Regions from separate parts of the Planococcus liqunii genome, predicted to be linked through region 1. Evidence: predicted binding sites of a transcription regulator. Region 1 holds the regulator's gene; the other holds the start of a gene.
What was found. The regulator Rex, encoded in region 1, represses fermentation and respiration genes when NADH is low (regulators of the CRP and FNR family bind a similar motif). The targets are predictions, from matches to a motif close to TTGTGAAATATTTCACAA.
Positions count from the first base shown of each region.

Region 2: the regulator Rex is predicted to act here: its motif matches at 1,942-1,959, upstream of QWY22_RS18700 (cytochrome C oxidase subunit II).

Region 1 is NZ_CP129238.1:560,958-569,750, forward strand. It holds gene tsaD (tRNA (adenosine(37)-N6)-threonylcarbamoyltransferase complex transferase subunit TsaD) at 1-576, shown strand, start outside; gene QWY22_RS02965 (ABC-F family ATP-binding cassette domain-containing protein) at 986-2,926, opposite strand; gene QWY22_RS02970 (redox-sensing transcriptional repressor Rex) at 3,103-3,735, shown strand; gene QWY22_RS02975 (CPBP family intramembrane glutamic endopeptidase) at 3,789-4,574, opposite strand; gene groES (co-chaperone GroES) at 4,769-5,053, shown strand; gene groL (chaperonin GroEL) at 5,233-6,864, shown strand; gene QWY22_RS02990 (YolD-like family protein) at 7,066-7,419, shown strand; gene QWY22_RS02995 (hypothetical protein) at 7,480-7,707, opposite strand; gene QWY22_RS03000 (tRNA dihydrouridine synthase) at 7,982-8,793, shown strand, end outside.
Region 2 is NZ_CP129238.1:3,786,965-3,795,757, forward strand. It holds gene QWY22_RS18690 (b(o/a)3-type cytochrome-c oxidase subunit 1) at 1-1,207, opposite strand, end outside; gene QWY22_RS18695 (cytochrome c oxidase subunit II) at 1,209-1,676, opposite strand; gene QWY22_RS18700 (cytochrome C oxidase subunit II) at 1,720-1,842, opposite strand; gene QWY22_RS18705 (Crp/Fnr family transcriptional regulator) at 2,097-2,798, opposite strand; gene QWY22_RS18710 (universal stress protein) at 2,992-3,450, shown strand; gene QWY22_RS18715 (murein hydrolase activator EnvC family protein) at 3,714-5,033, shown strand; gene panB (3-methyl-2-oxobutanoate hydroxymethyltransferase) at 5,189-6,022, opposite strand; gene QWY22_RS18725 (hypothetical protein) at 6,499-6,693, shown strand; gene QWY22_RS18730 (Na-translocating system protein MpsC family protein) at 6,775-7,473, opposite strand; gene QWY22_RS18735 (SDR family oxidoreductase) at 7,681-8,757, opposite strand.

The DNA.
Region 1 (8,793 bases):
AAAGAACATGGCAGTTTTGAAGTGATCGGGGAAACGCGTGATGATGCTGCAGGGGAAGCGTATGACAAAGTGGCAAGAACCTTGAATCTTCCTTATCCAGGCGGGCCTCATATTGATCGCTTAGCGCATGCCAGCGACGGTGCCATTGATTTTCCACGGGTATGGCTCGAAGAAGGATCCTATGATTTCAGTTTCAGCGGCTTGAAGTCGGCTGTGCTGAATTATATGCACAATGCCAAACAGCGCGGAGAAGTGGTGCCGCCTGAACACGTCGCTGCCGGATTCCAAAACAGTGTCGTTGAAGTGGTAACAGCGAAAGCGCTGCGTGCTGCAAAAGAGTACAAAGTGCGCCAAGTCATCGCAGCGGGCGGCGTGGCTGCCAACAAAGGGCTCAGAACGTCTCTGTCTGCAGCGTTTGAACAGCAAGGCATTCCGTTCTTCATCCCGCCTCTTTCCTTGTGTACGGATAACGCAGCCATGATTGCAGCAGCTGGCACCGTCATGTTCGAAAAAGGCATTACAGGAAATATGGCGATGAACGGCCGGCCAGGAATGGTCTTGTCTTCCTGGGGATAAAATTGTTCGCCCTGTGGAAAGCTGATCTGTATCAATAAACTATTAAAGTTCAAAAAAGCGCAGTTGATTCCTGAAAAGGAATGCCAACTGCGCTTTTTTTCTGTTTTCAGATTATTTATTACACAAAAAATCCGTTCGTTGTCAATAGAGAACATTTGTACTTATGCACAATTTGTGCATAACATGTTCATAACTTTCTGAAAAACACCTTCAATTCTATATCTTGTGTACTAGTTATGGGAAAACTTTGTGGATAATAATTAAATTGCCTGTGGATAATGTGGAAAAGTCTGTTGATAGTTGATTTAATAAGAGGAGACATGTGTGCAACTTTGTGGAAACATAAATTTACGGAAAAGGTATTGACCTATATATAGAAAAAGAAAAAACCGCATACAATAGTATGCGGTCAACTGTGGACTTTTTCAAGCTTTTCTTGCAATTCGAGCCAAAATAACATTTTTTCTTCGTGTGCTTCTTTCAACTCGTCCAACTGGCTTTGGAGCGGCAAGACCTTCTCGTGGTCCTGGAAAATCTCAGGCTGGCACAGCAATTCCTCGACTTCAGCGATCTGCTGATCGAGCTGCTCCATTTCCTGTTCGGTTTCTTCGGATTGGCGCAGCAGCTGGCGTTCCAGTTTTTTTGCTTCTTTGTTGATCTGGGATGTGGTTGCAACGGGAACTGTTTTAGCAACGGTCGCTTTTTCTGCATCTTCCAATGCCTGCAGCTCTTCGGTTTCCAGTTTCTTTTCCACGTAATAGTCGTAGTTGCCCAAATACTCCGTCGTGCCGTCACGGGTCAATTCCACCACTTTTGTCGAGAGGCGGTTCATGAAGTAACGGTCATGGGAAACGAATAAAATGGTGCCCGGATAATCGAGCAGGGCGTTTTCCAGCACTTCTTTGCTGTCGAGGTCCAAGTGGTTGGTCGGCTCATCCAAAAGCAGCACATTGGCTTTTTGCATCATGAGCTTAGCCAGTGCCACACGGGCTTTTTCGCCGCCTGACAGTGTAGAGATCGGTTTTAATACGTCGTCTCCGGTAAACAGGAAGCGGCCCAGAATGCCGCGGATGTCTTTTTCGTTAACATGTGGGTAATCATCCCATAATTCATTCAGAACGAGCTTATTGCCTTTTAAGTTGGCTTGTTCCTGGTCGTAGTAGCCGAACTGGATGCCGGTGCCGTAATGAATGGTTCCGGCAAGCGGCTCCAATTCTTTCATGATGGTTTTCAGCAAAGTCGACTTCCCAACGCCGTTAGGGCCGACAAGCGCCAGGCTGTCCTGGCGGTACAATTTCATAACGATGTTTTGCGAAACGGGCTGGCCGCTATAGCCGATGGCGAGCGACTGGACATTCAGCACGTCGTTGCCGCTTTGCTTGGCAATGGTGAAACCGAAACGGGCGGATTTCTCGTCGCCGTCCGGTGCATCCATCCAGTCGGTTTTTTCAAGCACCCGCCGGCGGCTTTGCGCCATTTTGGTGGTGGAAGCCCGGACCAGGTTGCGCTGGACATAATCTTCCAGTTTCGCTTTTTCGCTTTGCTGTTTTTCGAACTGCTTTAAGTCGAGTTCATACTGCTTCGCTTTTTCGTCGAGGTAGCGGCTGTAGTTGCCTGTGTACTTTTTGACTCGGTGGCGCGAGACTTCGTAGACAAGCGTTACCACTTGGTCGAGGAAGTACCGGTCATGCGAAACGATGAGAATCGCACCCGGGTAATTCTTTAAGTAATTCTCGAGCCAGCTCAGTGTTTCAATATCCAAGTGGTTCGTCGGCTCATCAAGAATCAGAAGCTGGGGTTTGCTGAGCAGCAGTTTTGCCAGCATCAAGCGCGTTTTCTGGCCGCCGGATAACGACACCACTTTTTTGTCGTAGTCTTCGGGATAAAATTTCATACCGTGGAGAATGGCGCGTGTATCGGCTTCAAACTGGTAGCCGCCTGCATCCTTGAAATCGTGCTGCAAAGTATCGTATTCTTTCATGACTTTTTCGTATTGGACGGCATCGTCGTAGACAGCTGGATCGGCCATTTGGGCTTCCAGTTCCCGGAGTTTTGCTTCTTGTTCACGGAAATGACTAAAAATCGTCATCATTTCGTCCCAGATGCTTGCTTCCGATTCGAGGTCGGTTTGCTGTTCCAAATAACCGATGGTCAGATCTTTCGGCATAATGATATCGCCGCTGTCATATGAAATTTCACCGGAAATGATCTTCAGCAAAGTCGACTTTCCTGCGCCGTTGCGGCCCACGAGTGCAACGCGGTCGCGGTGTTGGACTTCCAGTTTGACGCCGGCAAGAATCTCATCGGCACCGAACGATTTATGGACTTGGTTAACTTGTAATACAATCATGTGGGTCACCTCTATTCTTCTTAAGTGTAGCTGATGGGCGTATTGTTCGCAATCAAGCCAGCTTTACATATCGGGCCGCCTCAGGTAAGATAAAATCGATTTGATTCACTATCCATAGACGCAGGAAAAAAAGAATCCCCAGTGAATCTTTAGACGACCGCAGGAGGTAACGTTGCATGTTACACGAACCATCAAAAATTCCACAAGCCACTACAAAACGGTTGCCGCTTTATTACCGCTTCCTCCAGAATTTCGCGAATGCCGGGCAAAAACGGATTTCTTCGCAGGAATTAAGTGAAGCGATGAAAATCGATTCGGCCACAATACGCCGCGACTTTTCCCATTTAGGTGCATTGGGCAAAAAAGGGTATGGCTACGACGTTCAGGACTTATTGGCGTTTTTCCGCAAAACACTCGACCAGGATGAAGCGACCAATGTGGCGCTGATCGGCGTCGGGAATTTGGGAAGCGCATTTCTAAAGTATAATTTTCAGCGCAACCACAACACGAAAATCGTGCTGGCATTCGACTCGAATTCACCTCTTGAAGGGGAGAAAATCAGCGAAATCGATACATTCCACCCCGATCGGATCGAAGAGAAAATCGAGGAATACGGGATCGAACTGGTGATTTTGACGGTTCCCTCGCGCTCGGCCCAGGAAGTTACAGACCGCCTGGCAAAAACGAACATCAAGGGCATCTTGAACTTTACGCCCGTCCGCATTTCGGTGCCGGACCACATCCGCGTGCAGACCATCGATTTATCGGTCGAACTGCAGACCTTGATCTACCAAATCAAACAGCATTGAAAAAACCTTCCGCCGAAACGAGTTCGGGGAAGGTTTTTTATTGGCCAGCTTTTTCACTGCATCTGTTCAAGCTGTTTCAGGAAATTTTCGAGTTTTTCCATGTTCAATTGCGCAATCATGACAAAGCCGTTGAGCATCACGTGAGCAATGATCGGCGTAATGATCCGCTTTGTTTTCTGGTAAAGGAAAGCTAGCACAATGCCGGTCGAGAAGTAGATCAGCAAATGGCTGAATTCCAAATGCACAGCGGCGAATACGAGCGCGCTGACAGCGGTGGCGAGAAAGAAATTGGTGGTCTGGTTCAAGGAACCGAATACCACCCGGCGGAACACCAGCTCTTCCAGTACAGGTCCAAAAAAGACGACCGCCAGAAGTGCCCACGGGACGACTTCAACCAATTTGGTGATGGATGCGGTATTTTGGGATCCCGGAGCGATGCCGAACAATTCTACTTCTATCAGCGCCGCGATGATTTGGGCGAAGTAGACGAGGAAAAAGCCGAGTACGCCCCAGCCGATTGCTTCAAGCAAACCGGCTTTTTTGCCTTTCCAAATATTGAAGAATTGCTTGTCCCGGAGAATAAGGAACATCGCCGCAATAAACCCGATGCCCATCGTCCAGACGATCAGCCAACCGGAAGTGCTGGCGGCCGCTGTCGCCTGGTCCATGCCTTGGCCGAGGAAATAATTAAGTGTCGGTGTTATAAATAAAATCGGTGCAAGTTGCACAACGATAAAAATCAACAGGATATAAAGTGGTGTTCTTTTGCCTTTTCGGCTCGCTTTGACACTGTACTTGGAGCGGCCTGTGTCGGCTTTTGCTTTAATATTCATTTTCATAAAGCGGATTTCCTTTCGTTTAACAGATTACTTTCATTGTAGAGGTTTCAAAACGGAACCGCAAAGAATAAAAAAAAGTGAATGTTTAGACTTGCAAATGGAAGGGGATTTTATTAAACTGAGAAGTGGGTTAGCACTCTAGGTGTTAGAGTGCTAATGTGGAATATTTAGATAATCTGAGGAGGGTGTTTCAATTGTTAAGACCATTAGGAGATCGCGTTATTATTGAGCTTATCGAAGCAGAAGAAAAGACTTCAAGCGGTATCGTATTGCCGGGTTCGGCACAGGAAAAACCGCAGGAAGGCAAAGTGATCGCTGTAGGTAATGGAGTTATCCGTGACAATGGACAGCGCACTGAACTGGAAGTCCAAGAAGGCGACCGGATCATCTTCTCAAAATACGCAGGCACTGAACTTAAATATGAAGGCAAAGAATATTTGATCTTACGCGAAAACGATATTTTAGCGGTATTGGGCTAAAAATTAATATGCAGTATTGCGCAAAACAGCTACGCTTTCCTGCGGGCTTGCGCCGAACTAACTCGGGCTAATGGCCCGAGTGGATTTCGGCACTGCGCTGTCCCGCGGGAGTCTCCGCTGTTTTGCTCCATATCGCGACTTGAAATATTTGGGAATTAAAATAGAGGAGGAAACTATTCATGGCTAAAGAAATTAAATTCAGCGAAGATGCACGCAGTTTGATGGCTGCTGGTGTTGATAAATTAGCAGATGCAGTAAAAGTGACGCTTGGGCCAAAAGGGCGCAACGTGGTACTTGAGAAGAAATTCGGATCACCTCTTATCACCAACGACGGTGTAACGATTGCAAAAGAAATCGAGCTTGAAAACGCATTTGAAAACATGGGTGCGAAATTGGTGGCGGAAGTTGCTTCTAAAACGAACGACATCGCAGGTGACGGTACGACAACGGCAACGGTTCTGGCGCAGGCTATGATCCGTGAAGGCTTGAAGAACGTAACTGCAGGCGCTAACCCTGTCGGCATCCGCCGCGGGATTGAAATGGCTGTAGAAAGCGCTGTTGAAGGCTTGAAAGCTGTTTCCCAGCAAATCGAAGGCAAAGAATCGATCGCACAAGTTGCAGCGATTTCTTCTGGAGACGCTGAAGTCGGAAACTTGATCGCTGAAGCAATGGAGCGCGTTGGCAACGACGGCGTTATCACTTTGGAAGAATCACGCGGCTTCACAACTGAACTGGATGTAGTCGAAGGGATGCAATTCGACCGCGGATACCAGTCTCCTTATATGGTAACGGATTCCGAGAAAATGGAAGCTGTCTTAGACAACCCATTCATTCTTGTAACAGATAAGAAAATCGGCAACATCCAGGAAATTCTTCCTGTGTTGGAGCAGGTTGTACAACAAAGCAAACCGCTATTAATCGTTGCGGAAGACGTTGAAGGCGAAGCACTTGCTACATTGGTAGTGAACAAATTGCGTGGCACATTCAATGCAGTGGCTGTTAAAGCTCCTGGATTCGGTGACCGCCGCAAAGCAATGCTTGAAGACATCGCAACATTGACTGGCGCTGAAGTGATCACGGAAGATCTTGGCCTTGAGCTGAAAACGACCAACATCACACAACTTGGCCGCGCTTCTAAAGTGGTTGTTTCGAAAGAAAACACAACCATCGTTGAAGGTGCTGGAGACCAAGCGAAAATTGTTGGCCGCGTATCACAAATCCGCAGCCAATTGGAAGAAACAACTTCTGAGTTCGACAAAGAGAAATTGCAGGAACGTCTGGCGAAACTTGCTGGCGGTGTTGCAGTCATCAAAGTCGGAGCAGCTACTGAAACTGAGTTGAAAGAACGCAAACTTCGCATTGAAGATGCATTGAACGCAACTCGCGCAGCAGTTGAAGAAGGTATCGTTGCCGGCGGCGGTACTGCGTTGATTAACGTATACAACAAAGTAGCTGAACTTCTTGAAACGCAAGAAGGCGACATCGCTACAGGCGTTAACATCGTTCTTCGTGCACTTGAAGAGCCGGTTCGCCAAATCGCTACAAACGCAGGCCTTGAAGGATCCATCATCGTTCACCGCCTGAAATCAGAAGAAGTCGGCATCGGCTTCAACGCAGCAAATGGCCAATGGGTCAACATGCTTGCAGAAGGAATCGTTGACCCAACGAAAGTGACGCGTTCAGCACTACAAAACGCAGCTTCTGTTGCGGCTATGTTCCTGACAACTGAAGCAGTTGTTGCAGACATCCCGGAACCAGCAGCACCAATGGGCGGAATGCCTGATATGGGTGGCATGGGCGGCATGATGTAATTAAACATTCCGAAAACCTCGAAAAACCGAGGTTTTCGGTTTTTTTTGTTTTGTGGAGTCGCATTTGATGAATGAAATCCATAGTAAAAAGATAGCCAATAAAATGGCTGTCTTTTTATTTGTTTAAATAGGATTGTTAATGGAAAAGAGGTGGTATAGAATAAGAACAAGTGTTCTTATTTAGATTAGGAGGCAATGGGGATGAAAATCAATCAACAATTAAGGGTCATTAAGGACCGGGGAACCATCAAGTGGCAAGGCATGTTGTTAAATGAACCTGTAAAAATGCAGCAAGAAGAAGTGGAAGAAGATAAAACGATGCCTCAACCGAAATTGGATGCATATGACCTGCAGCTGATCCAGGAAGAATTGGAATGGGCCCTTAAACGCCGATGCAATGTTATTATCCATACGTGGAAGGAAGGCAAAGTGACCAGGCATTATGGTGCGATTTTAAGTATTGATCAGACTGCTAACATACTCACCTATGCAGATCCATTTAAGGATCGCACATTAAATTCGGCCGAGATTGTATCAGTGAATATCGTCGATTAAAGAGAATTCTCCGTTCATCTGTTCAAGGAGGCATGGAAGAATGGCGAAAAAAGTGGTAGCTTAATTTAAATTGCTGAGAAAGCGCAGCAATAATCTCGGGATGAATAAAATGACATTCCAGACGATGCTAAGAACAACTTCAATAAATAACGTAAAACTAAATTCCGAAATTAATTCCACAAACCAATTGTCTCTTAGTTTTCTTTTCTTTTTCTCAATCTCCATGATCAGCACTCCGTTTCCTTTATAAATTTTGCTGCAGCAAATCGCTTTATTAAGAATATTCATCGTAAAATCCTATTTCTTCCAGTATACTTGATTTTGCAAAACCAGCGATATATAGAAATGAAATTTTTTACTTACTTAAACTTCAGCTATACATCGATGGACAAATCGCGCCGCTTTCCACAAACGCATGAGTCATGTAAACTAGTTAAAGTTAATGGGAATAGAATGCAGCACAATTAAAATTGATATTTTTTATTTTGAAAATAGATGCATAGAAGATGATGGGATGAAGGGCTAATTCTTCGTCCAGCAATGAAAGGATTGGAAGTTAGAGATGACAGAGAATTTTTGGCTCGATTTGCCACGGCCGTTTTTTATTCTGGCGCCGATGGAAGAAGTCACGAATGTGGTATTCCGGAAAGTGGTAGCGGAAGCAGCTCGGCCGGATGTGTTTTTTACGGAGTTTACAAATACAGAGAGCTACTGCAACCCGGACGGGGTTTTCAGTGAAGAAGGGCGCTTGACGTTTGAAGAAGATGAACAGCCGATTGTCGCGCATATATGGGGGAACATTCCGGAACAATACCGGGAGATGAGCCTCGGGATGGCGAAGCGGGGCTTTAAAGGCATCGACATCAATATGGGCTGTCCGGTAGGGAATGTGGCTGCGAAAGGCAAAGGCAGCGGCATGATCCGCTACCCCGAAAATGCGGCGGAAGTCATCCAGGCAGCCAAAGCAGGCGGCTTGCCGGTCAGTGTGAAGACGCGGCTTGGCTATACGGATGTCGAGGAGTGGAAAGGCTGGCTGACCCATGTCTTGGAACAGGACATCGCCAATCTGTCGATTCACTTGCGCACGAAGAAAGAAATGAGTGCTGTTCCGGCGCACTGGGAACTGATTCCGGAAATCAAGAAGCTCCGAGATAAAGTGGCGCCTCATACATTGCTTACGATCAACGGGGATATTCCGGATTACCAGACCGGCGTGGAACTTGCCGAAAAATACGGCATCGATGGCGTCATGATCGGCCGCGGGATTTTCCAGAATCCGTTCGCTTTTGAAAAAGAAGCGCGCGAACACAGCCCTGAAGAAATGCTGGACCTGTTAAAGCTGCACCTGGATTTGCATGACAAATATTCTACTGA
Region 2 (8,793 bases), 730 kb from region 1:
TCTGCATCGATTTAGTGAACTTGCGGCCGGTCAAATACGGAATCAGCCAGAATGTCATGCCCATAAATGTCATCGCAACCGGCGTACCGACCGTGATGTGGAAATGCCCGACGATCCAAAGCGTATTGTGGACGACTTCGTTCAATTGGAAACTGGCATTGATGATGCCGCCGGCGCCGCCGGGAATAAAGAACGCCATCGCGATGAAAATCGATGTAAAGCGTACATCTTTCCAAGGCAGCATGGCAAACCAGCCGAACAAGCCTTTCGCGCCTTTTTTACGCCCTGATGTTTCAAAAGTGGCGAACATCGAGAAAGCGGTCATAAGCGACGGGACGATTACCATAAACGTCAGCACAACCTGCAGGAATTTCCAGAAGTTCGAAATGCCGGGTTCGGTCAATTGATGGTGGAAGCCGACCGGAATCGAGAACAGAATAAATAAGACAAAGGACAAACGGGCCAAGGAATCACTGAATACTTTTACGCCAAGCAGTTTCGGTACGATCAAATACCACGCCATGTATGCCGGCAACAGCCAGAAGTACACGAGCGGGTGTCCGAAATACCAGAACAGGGAGCGGCTCAGTTCAACGTTGATGGTGTCGGTCCAGCCGAATGCCCATGGGATGTACTGGAAGAGAACCGTTGCCACAACGCCCAGGCAAGCGATCAGCCACAACACAAGCGTCGCAATCGTCATGAACGCGAACAGCGGGCTCATTTCGCCTTTATGCGCTTTGCGCCATACCAGGTAATGGGCAATCAACGCGAAACTGCTGATCCATGTGCCGATTACATAAAGCGCCAGTCCGACGTAATACCAGCCGCTTGCTTTCAGCGGTGCATAAAACGTATAAAGAACGGACGCTTCTCCGGAAACGATCATAATCGTAGCCAGTACCGTACCGGCCAGGGTTACCCAGAAACCGATCCAGGAAAACAGCCAGACTTTCGGGCCGAATGTTCCAAGCGTTTTGCTCATACCAGTAACAAAAAATCCGAAAATGAAAAATGCTGTATAAATAAGAGCTAGAAGCACGCCATGAGCGGTTAAGATTTGGTAATAATCAAGCCATGCAGGCAACTGCAAAGCGTCATTCCGGATAAATACTTGAAGCAGTCCGCATAACGTGCCGATCAAGAAGGCTGTGTACGCGACGCCGATATTCCATAAGGCAATTTTTCGGTCTTTTGCAGCAATCATGTTAATACACCTCTATTTCGTTGTACATCAAATGGTGGCCCGTCCCGCAGTACTCGTTGCAAAGAATCAAATACTTGCCGGGCTTTTCGAACGTGTAGGATTTGGTTGTAATCTGGCCCGGAACGACCATCAAATTGACTTTTGTGTTGTCAATCGTAAAACTGTGGACCACGTCTGTACTGGTCACTTTGAAAATGATTTCTTTTCCGGCCGGCACTTTCAGCTCCGGTGCGTTATAGCCAAACGCCATCGAGACTACTGCTACTTGGTACGTATCGTCATCAAGCTGCGTCACTCCCGGGTTGTCAAAGGGTGCCGTTTCGTTCACTTTCTTGGGATCAATTGTTTCCATCCCGCCTGCCGGGGTGTGGTCATGTGAAAATGCGCTGACGCCGACAACGCTTAAAAACACCACCAGCGCCGCTACCCCAAAGGCCAGCCAAATTTTTTCGTATTTATGAAGATGCATCTTGATCTACTCCCTTTTTTCCACTTGGTTTAAGCGCTTCCGCTTATCTTGCGACATACATTAAATACACAGCCACCCACATGGCAACAATGACAATCCCGACAAAAAATACACTGATCAGCGTCCCTCTTAAGTCGACTTCGTGTTCCTCGGTTTTTTTGCTCATTTCCCTCACCTCTTATTGTTCATCTCTTGAGTACAGAGTAATCTTTTCCAACATAAGGCAGTGTGACTTTTCTCACACCTGTGTGATTTTTTATAGTTCTTGTCAATTTTTAGACAAAAAAAAGAAGCCGCACCGGACTTTTTTTCGGTCAACTTCTTCGTTTTATGCCCAAGTTCGGGATCATTATGCCCAGCTTTTCTTTTTTATGCCCCTCTTAGCCGGCTTTACGCCCAACTGCCTTTTTCTTGGCCTGGTCAGTCGATCCTGCACAACGAAATGGGGCAGTTTTCACAATTGATTTCATCTTTTAAATGGCGGAGATCCCGAACCAGCAGCTTCCCATCGACCACCGAAAGTTTCCCTTCTTTTTTCAAGTCACTTAGCATCCGGTTCACCACTTCCCGTGTCATGCCGCAGAAATTCGCCAAATCCTGGTTGGTCAGAACCAAGTCAATCAGGATGGCATCGCCTTTTTCCACGCCATGGCTATTGCACAGCCGGATCAGTGTAGAATACAGCGCTCCTTTTTTGCCGTGAAGCATCAGATCCCGGAATTTTGTCTGGGTTTTCTGCTGGTCAATGCCCATCCACTTCATAAAAGCGGCAGCCAGCCGCGCATTTTCAAGCAATGCATCTTCCAGGTCCTGTATGGCGATTTTGATGCAGCTAACATCTTCTAGCGCCTTGGCATCGAGCATATAAAGCGGATGCTCTGAAAAAACCGTGACTTCTCCTACCAATTGGCCCGGCCCGCAAATCCGCAAGGTTAATTCCCGTCCTTCCGGCGTCACTTTGCCGATCTGCACTTTTCCGGAGCGGAGGATGTAAACGCCTTTGACGGAATCGCCCTCCCGAAACAGATACGCCCCTTTTTTATACTCTTTCGTCAAATGGCGGATGGACAGCAATTCTTTCAGCTCCGAAGATATTTCTGCACCTGGTGTTTTCTTGACCATACAATCACCTCGATTATGCCTTTGATTTCTGCATTTTATTGATTAATATCGTACCATATCCGCTCTTCGTTAGCTGTTGTATTTTCCTCTTCCCTCCATAAATTGGACAAATCTCCCTTAAAAATTTCAGGAAAAGAAGGAACTGTTTGTCCACTTACCGAAATTAACTAGTATAGAGAAGGAGGAAGCTGCTATGACTATGTTATACAAACAAATTTTGGTGGCGGTGGACGGTTCCAAACAAGCCGAACTGGCTTTCAAGAAATCCGTTGGCATTGCTGCACGAAACAAAGCTATCTTATACTTAACAAGTGTCATTGATAACCAATCTTTTGGAACCATCGAATCCTACGGCCGTGAATTTGTCGAGGAATCTATAAAATATGCAGAAAAATTGCTGACAGACTACCGGGCGAGAGCTGTTGCAGCTGGCGTGCCTGATGTAAATATCGTCATTGAAGTCGGTTCCCCAAAAACGCTCATCCCTGTTGATCTGGTTCGCCGATTCAACATCGATTTGATCATCTGTGGAGCCACCGGCACCAACTCCGCTGAACGCATCTTCATGGGAAGCGTCTCCGAACGCATTGTGCGCGCCGCTAAATGCGATGTTTTGATTGTGCGGACAGAAGAAAAAGAAGAACAATCATAAAATTATTTCACAAAAGCCTTTGCTATTGAATGCAGCAAAGGCTTTTTTCTGTTTTTTCGCTTAATTATTCGCTTTACCCAATATTACTCCCCTTAAACTATTTGATACAAAACTGTAATAAAAAATAGTTTTTTATGATGGTACAATACCTTTGTCGGTTTTTTTAAGGACATTGTCCTTACAGAATATTTAATTACATCTTCTCGAAGATTTTATAGGAAGAAAAGGCTTACGCCGCAGATAGTTGGAAGGGGAAAAGCAACGTGAACAAATTATCAAAATGGGTACTCGCTGCCATCGCAGCCATATTGGCTTTATCAATTTCAATTCCTGAAGCAAGCGCAGATAAGCTAAGCGACTTGGAAAACAAGAAACAGCAAGTCGAGCAGAAGCAAGGCGAATTGAACTCAGGAATTCAGCAAAAAGCAAACGAAATTTCTCAAAACGATTCGAAACTTGAAGAAATCGCCAGAAAAATTTTCGAGCTGGACAGCAAAATTCAGGAAACCCAAAACAAAATCAACGATGTACAAGCTCAAATCGACCAGACCAAAGCGGAAATTGACGCTTTGCAGGCCTCGATCGCTGAATTGCAGCGCAAAATTGATGAAAGAACCGCTTTGCTCCAGGAACGCGCACGTGCGATCCAATTGAGCGGCGGATCCGTGGATTACATAGATGTCTTGCTAGGCGCAAACAGCTTCATTGATTTTATCGACCGTTTTTCAGCAGTTAATACCTTGATCGAAGCAGATCGTGAAATCATGCGCGAACAAGCCGCAGATAAAAAGCTGCTGGCGGAGCAAAAAGCGCAAGTTGAAAAGAAATTGGCAGAGCAGGAAGTCCGGAAGGCTGAACTTGTCGGATTGAAAAACTCGCTTGACGGCCAGAAAAAAGAACAGGCTCAGCTTGAAAAGGAACTGAACGCGGAACAGACCCGTTTGGCGAATGAAAAAGCGGCACTTGAAAAAGAACATCAGAAACAAATGAACATCAGTGCAGGACTGGAAAGCCAGATTGCCAAAGAACAGGCGCGCCTTGCAAAAATTGCAAGAGAAGCGGAATTGAAGCGCCAGCGTGAAGCGGCCGCTGCAAGAAAAGCACAAGCGGCTAAAGCAGCTGCCAACTCAAGTTCCGTTTCAGCTGTTTCGCACGCTTCCATGCCTAAAGCCGGAAGTTCTACATTCATTAAACCTTCTGCAGGCCGCTACTCATCGGGCTTCGGTGGACGTGACATTGGCGCAGGAGCTGAATCGCATTTAGGGCTTGATATCGCAGCCCCTACCGGCACACCAATCGGCGCTTCGGCAAGCGGATACGTATCGTATGCCGGCTATATGGGCGGATACGGAAATGTTGTCATCTTGACGCATTCCATCAACGGACGTTCTTATGCCACTGTCTACGGTCATATGAGCCGTGTCGGAACATCAGTTGGCCAGGCAGTTTCACAAGGCCAGAAAATCGGTGAAGTTGGAAGCACAGGCCGTTCGACCGGCCCTCACCTTCACTTTGAAATCCATATCGGTTCTTGGAACGGCGCGCGTTCAAACGCAGTCAACCCGGCACCTTATATTCAATAAATTCAAAAGGCTGCCCCGGTCAATCACTGGGGCAGCCTTTTTGATATTTCGAGATCGATTTGTTGAGGTTCCAGCAAATACGACCCGGAACGGTTAAAATACGACCAGTTAGTTCAGAAATACGATTCACAGCAAGCAAAATACGATTTCAGCTTTTATTTGCCGCCGTACAATTGCTGAAGTTCCTCTTCTTTCATTGTGAAACGGTGTTCTTCTGCCGGAAAAGCGCCGGATTTCACTTCGTCCACGTAAGCGCTCAACCCATTTTTCATGATTTCACCCGTTTCTGCATATGAACGCACAAACTTCGGCAGATGATGAGAGCCGTATTTCAACGTGTCGTGGTAAACCAATACTTGTCCGTCCGTTTCCGCCCCTGCCCCAATGCCGATCACCGGAATCGACAAGGCCGCGGTCACTTCGCGTGCCAATTGATAAGGAATGCACTCAAGGACCAGCATACAAGCGCCGGCAGCTTCGCACGCCTTGGCATCTTCCAGCAGTTTCTGGGCAGCATGCGCAGTTTTTCCCTGCACTTTGTAGCCGCCAAGCACGCCTGCCGTCTGCGGCGTTAATCCGAGATGGCCCACTACCGGAATGCCGGTGCGCGTCAACAAACGAATCACTTCCAGCACTTCATCGGCGCCTTCCAGTTTTAAGGCATCAGCACCGGTTTCCTGGAAAATCCGCATGGCCTGCTGGAGGCTGCGGTCCAAACTTCCATGATAGGAACCGAACGGCATATCGACCACGATGAACGTGTCTTTCGCTCCCCGCCGCACCGCTTTTCCGTGATGGATCATGTCTTCCACTGTCACTTTTACTGTCGAATCATACCCCAGCACGACCATGCCGAGGGAGTCCCCGACCAGAATGACATCCACTCCTGATTCTTCTGCCAATTTGGCGGAGGGATAATCATAGGCAGTAAGCATGGCGATCTTTTCACTTTGTTTTTTCATCTTGATGAATGAGGCTGTGTTCTTCATTTCTTTCTCTCCTTCCGGGAGGAAAACCGGCTAAAAAAGCCCGTCTGTCCTGAATTGGACAGACGGGCAGAAATTTATCAAGTAGGTTTCTCCGTCCCTGTCATTTTCAGATCAAGGCAGAACTATTCAATTGCTTCGTGTGGCCTTGCCGGTGCAGTTCGCTTAGGATACTGCCCTCACCCTCACTATATCAGAAGCCGAACTGGAGTGGCAATCTTCAGAATTCCTTTGCCATCTGTTTTGGCCAATAAGGTTTAGCCCTTTTACATAGGCGGGTATAGTACAGACAATCGGAAAACAATTAGCGTTTCTGATTTAGCAAGTGAAGATCACGAGCAGCTGCTCGGGTTTAAAATAAAGGAATTCACCATTTGGTTGGATGTGGCAGACACTAGCGCTGTAAACAACGCCGAAAAGAGTCCCAGGATTCTTTTAGGCTTTTTTGTAGTTATATCAAAGAAAGGGCGGAGAGTTCAATGAAATATGTAGTTGACCACCATAAAAAGCATGTTCATGAACAGCGCTATTCCCTGGACAATTGTGGAGTTGACCGTATTCCTTCAGATGCCATTGAATTTACAGATTCGCAGGATTATATTAAAGATCTTGAAAACACTCATTCATACGTAAAGTGTCCATATTGCCATGAAGTTCCCCTTTTGATCGATTAAAGATTCCGGATGGCTATCACATAAAAAAGGAGTGCCGATTTCGGCACTCCTTTTTCAGACTTAACGGAACAAATCCTCCTGCTATTTTTCTTGCGCTTCCAGGATAAGCACCATATAACCAATGTCAGTTTCAAAGTTCCAATCAACAAAGGTTTCGAGGATATTGCGGTTTAAGGTTTGCTGTATATTCGACTCTGCCACTATTGTATACTCCACAGGCCTTTTGGCAATTTTCAGCTGTTCTTTAAAACCGTTTTTTATCAGTTCTTTTTCAAGTTGAAGCAAAATGCCAAAACGCCGGATTAAGACTGTCCGTTCATTCAACCAATAAATATATGTTTCTTCCGGTTCTTTTTGCGCTTCTATACTGCCGATTTTCACTTGTCTATAAAGTTCCTCTTCCTTTATATCTTCCGGCCATTGCCAGGTTTCCTGCTCCTCTTCTTCGTTCAGCACCACGATAATCATTCCGGTTTTTTGTTCCAGATGCCAGTCTGCATAGACTTCTTTGGCATCCAGTTCTGCAATTTTCCATAAGTTCAGTTTGATTTCTTGCTTCAGTTCATTCATCAGCAAGTCGCGTGTTTCGAGTACCCGTTTAAATTGTTGCTGTTCCACGAGAATCCTTTCCGTAGGCGCTAAAAAACCGCGAAGATGGACGGTGATAAATGGCCGGGCAATTGTCACGTATGTCGATGTCGGGCCTTTACCGAAATGCGTGCGCAGCAATGTAGAAAGATAGCCTCCGATTTCGCTTTGCAGTGTTTTTTCCTTAGGCATAAGACCACATCCCCCCTTCATTAAATTTCATCAATTCTTTTAGTTACCTTTATTGTTAGTGGTTTTCCCCGCTGAACAAATTGCAAACCCTCCTGATTCCCAGGATTCGGCTTCCACTTGGAAAGCGGATGCATAAAAATAGCACCATCCACTCGGGCAGATGGTGCTCCTTCTCGTATTGTTTTTTAGTCGCAGTGTTCTCTTTAATCAGTCCTTGGATTTGGCAGCGGCGTTCCATAGAAGCGAACCGACGCCTGCAATGGCGGCGGCTGTAAGGACCGGGTGCTTCGCGGCTTTCACATACCAGCTGCCGGAACGAATCCAGCCCACATGCGTCCCTCTTTCATGCATGCCATAGCCTGCCTCATATAAAGCGTTGTCTTCCACCGACCGGGATGGCCGTTCCGATTGCTGCGTACGGAACAATGTGAGCTCCATTGCTTTATCTGTCAGGCGCGGCGCCAGACCGCCAACAATGGCTCCCCATTTCGCCTGGAAGCCGACATACATGTCCCGTTTTGGATGCTCCGCTGTAAAAAGAATTGCTTCTGCTACAGCTTCAGGAGGATAAATCATTCCGACATGCGCCGGCTGTTTCTCCAAATAGCTGCGGGCATGCTCGTTGTAAGGCGTATCGATTCTTCCCGGGTGGATCAGCGTGACGGACACTGGTGCCTTTTCTTTTTCCAGTTCCATGCGCAAGTTTTCCGTCCAGCCGTGCACCGCAAATTTGGCTGCCGAATACGTCGACTGCACTACCACTCCCCGGTCTCCAAATACACTGCCGACATTGATCAAGGCACCGGGAACGCCTCTTTCCTTAAAGTGATTGACGGCAATTCTCGAGCCGTAAACCTGGCTCCAGAAATTCGTGTCAAACATCCGCTTCATATCATCGATGCTGACTTCCATCGCTTTCCCGAAAATCGAAACCCCCGCATTATTGACCCAAGTATCAAACGTTCCAAATTTGCTGATCGCTGTTTCCGCGATTCGCTGCACATCTTCTTCACGGCCGACATCCGCTTTCACCCAAACGGCTTCATGCCCCTGTTCTTTCAGTTCTTCAACCAGTTGCTGTAATGCTTCTTCATTGCGGGCAGCCGCTACGACTTTCGCCCCTTTTGCCGCAGCCATTCTGGCTGTCACCAAGCCGATGCCGCTCGATGCACCGGTAATGACTATGACTTGGTCTTTCAAGTTCTTTAACTTGATTTTGCCTTTATACGGTTTGCTTTGCTTTCCCGAAAACCGGCTGCTGGAGTTTGGCTGATTAATATCCATCATATATCCCTCCTTCAATCTTTAACCCCCTTTTAC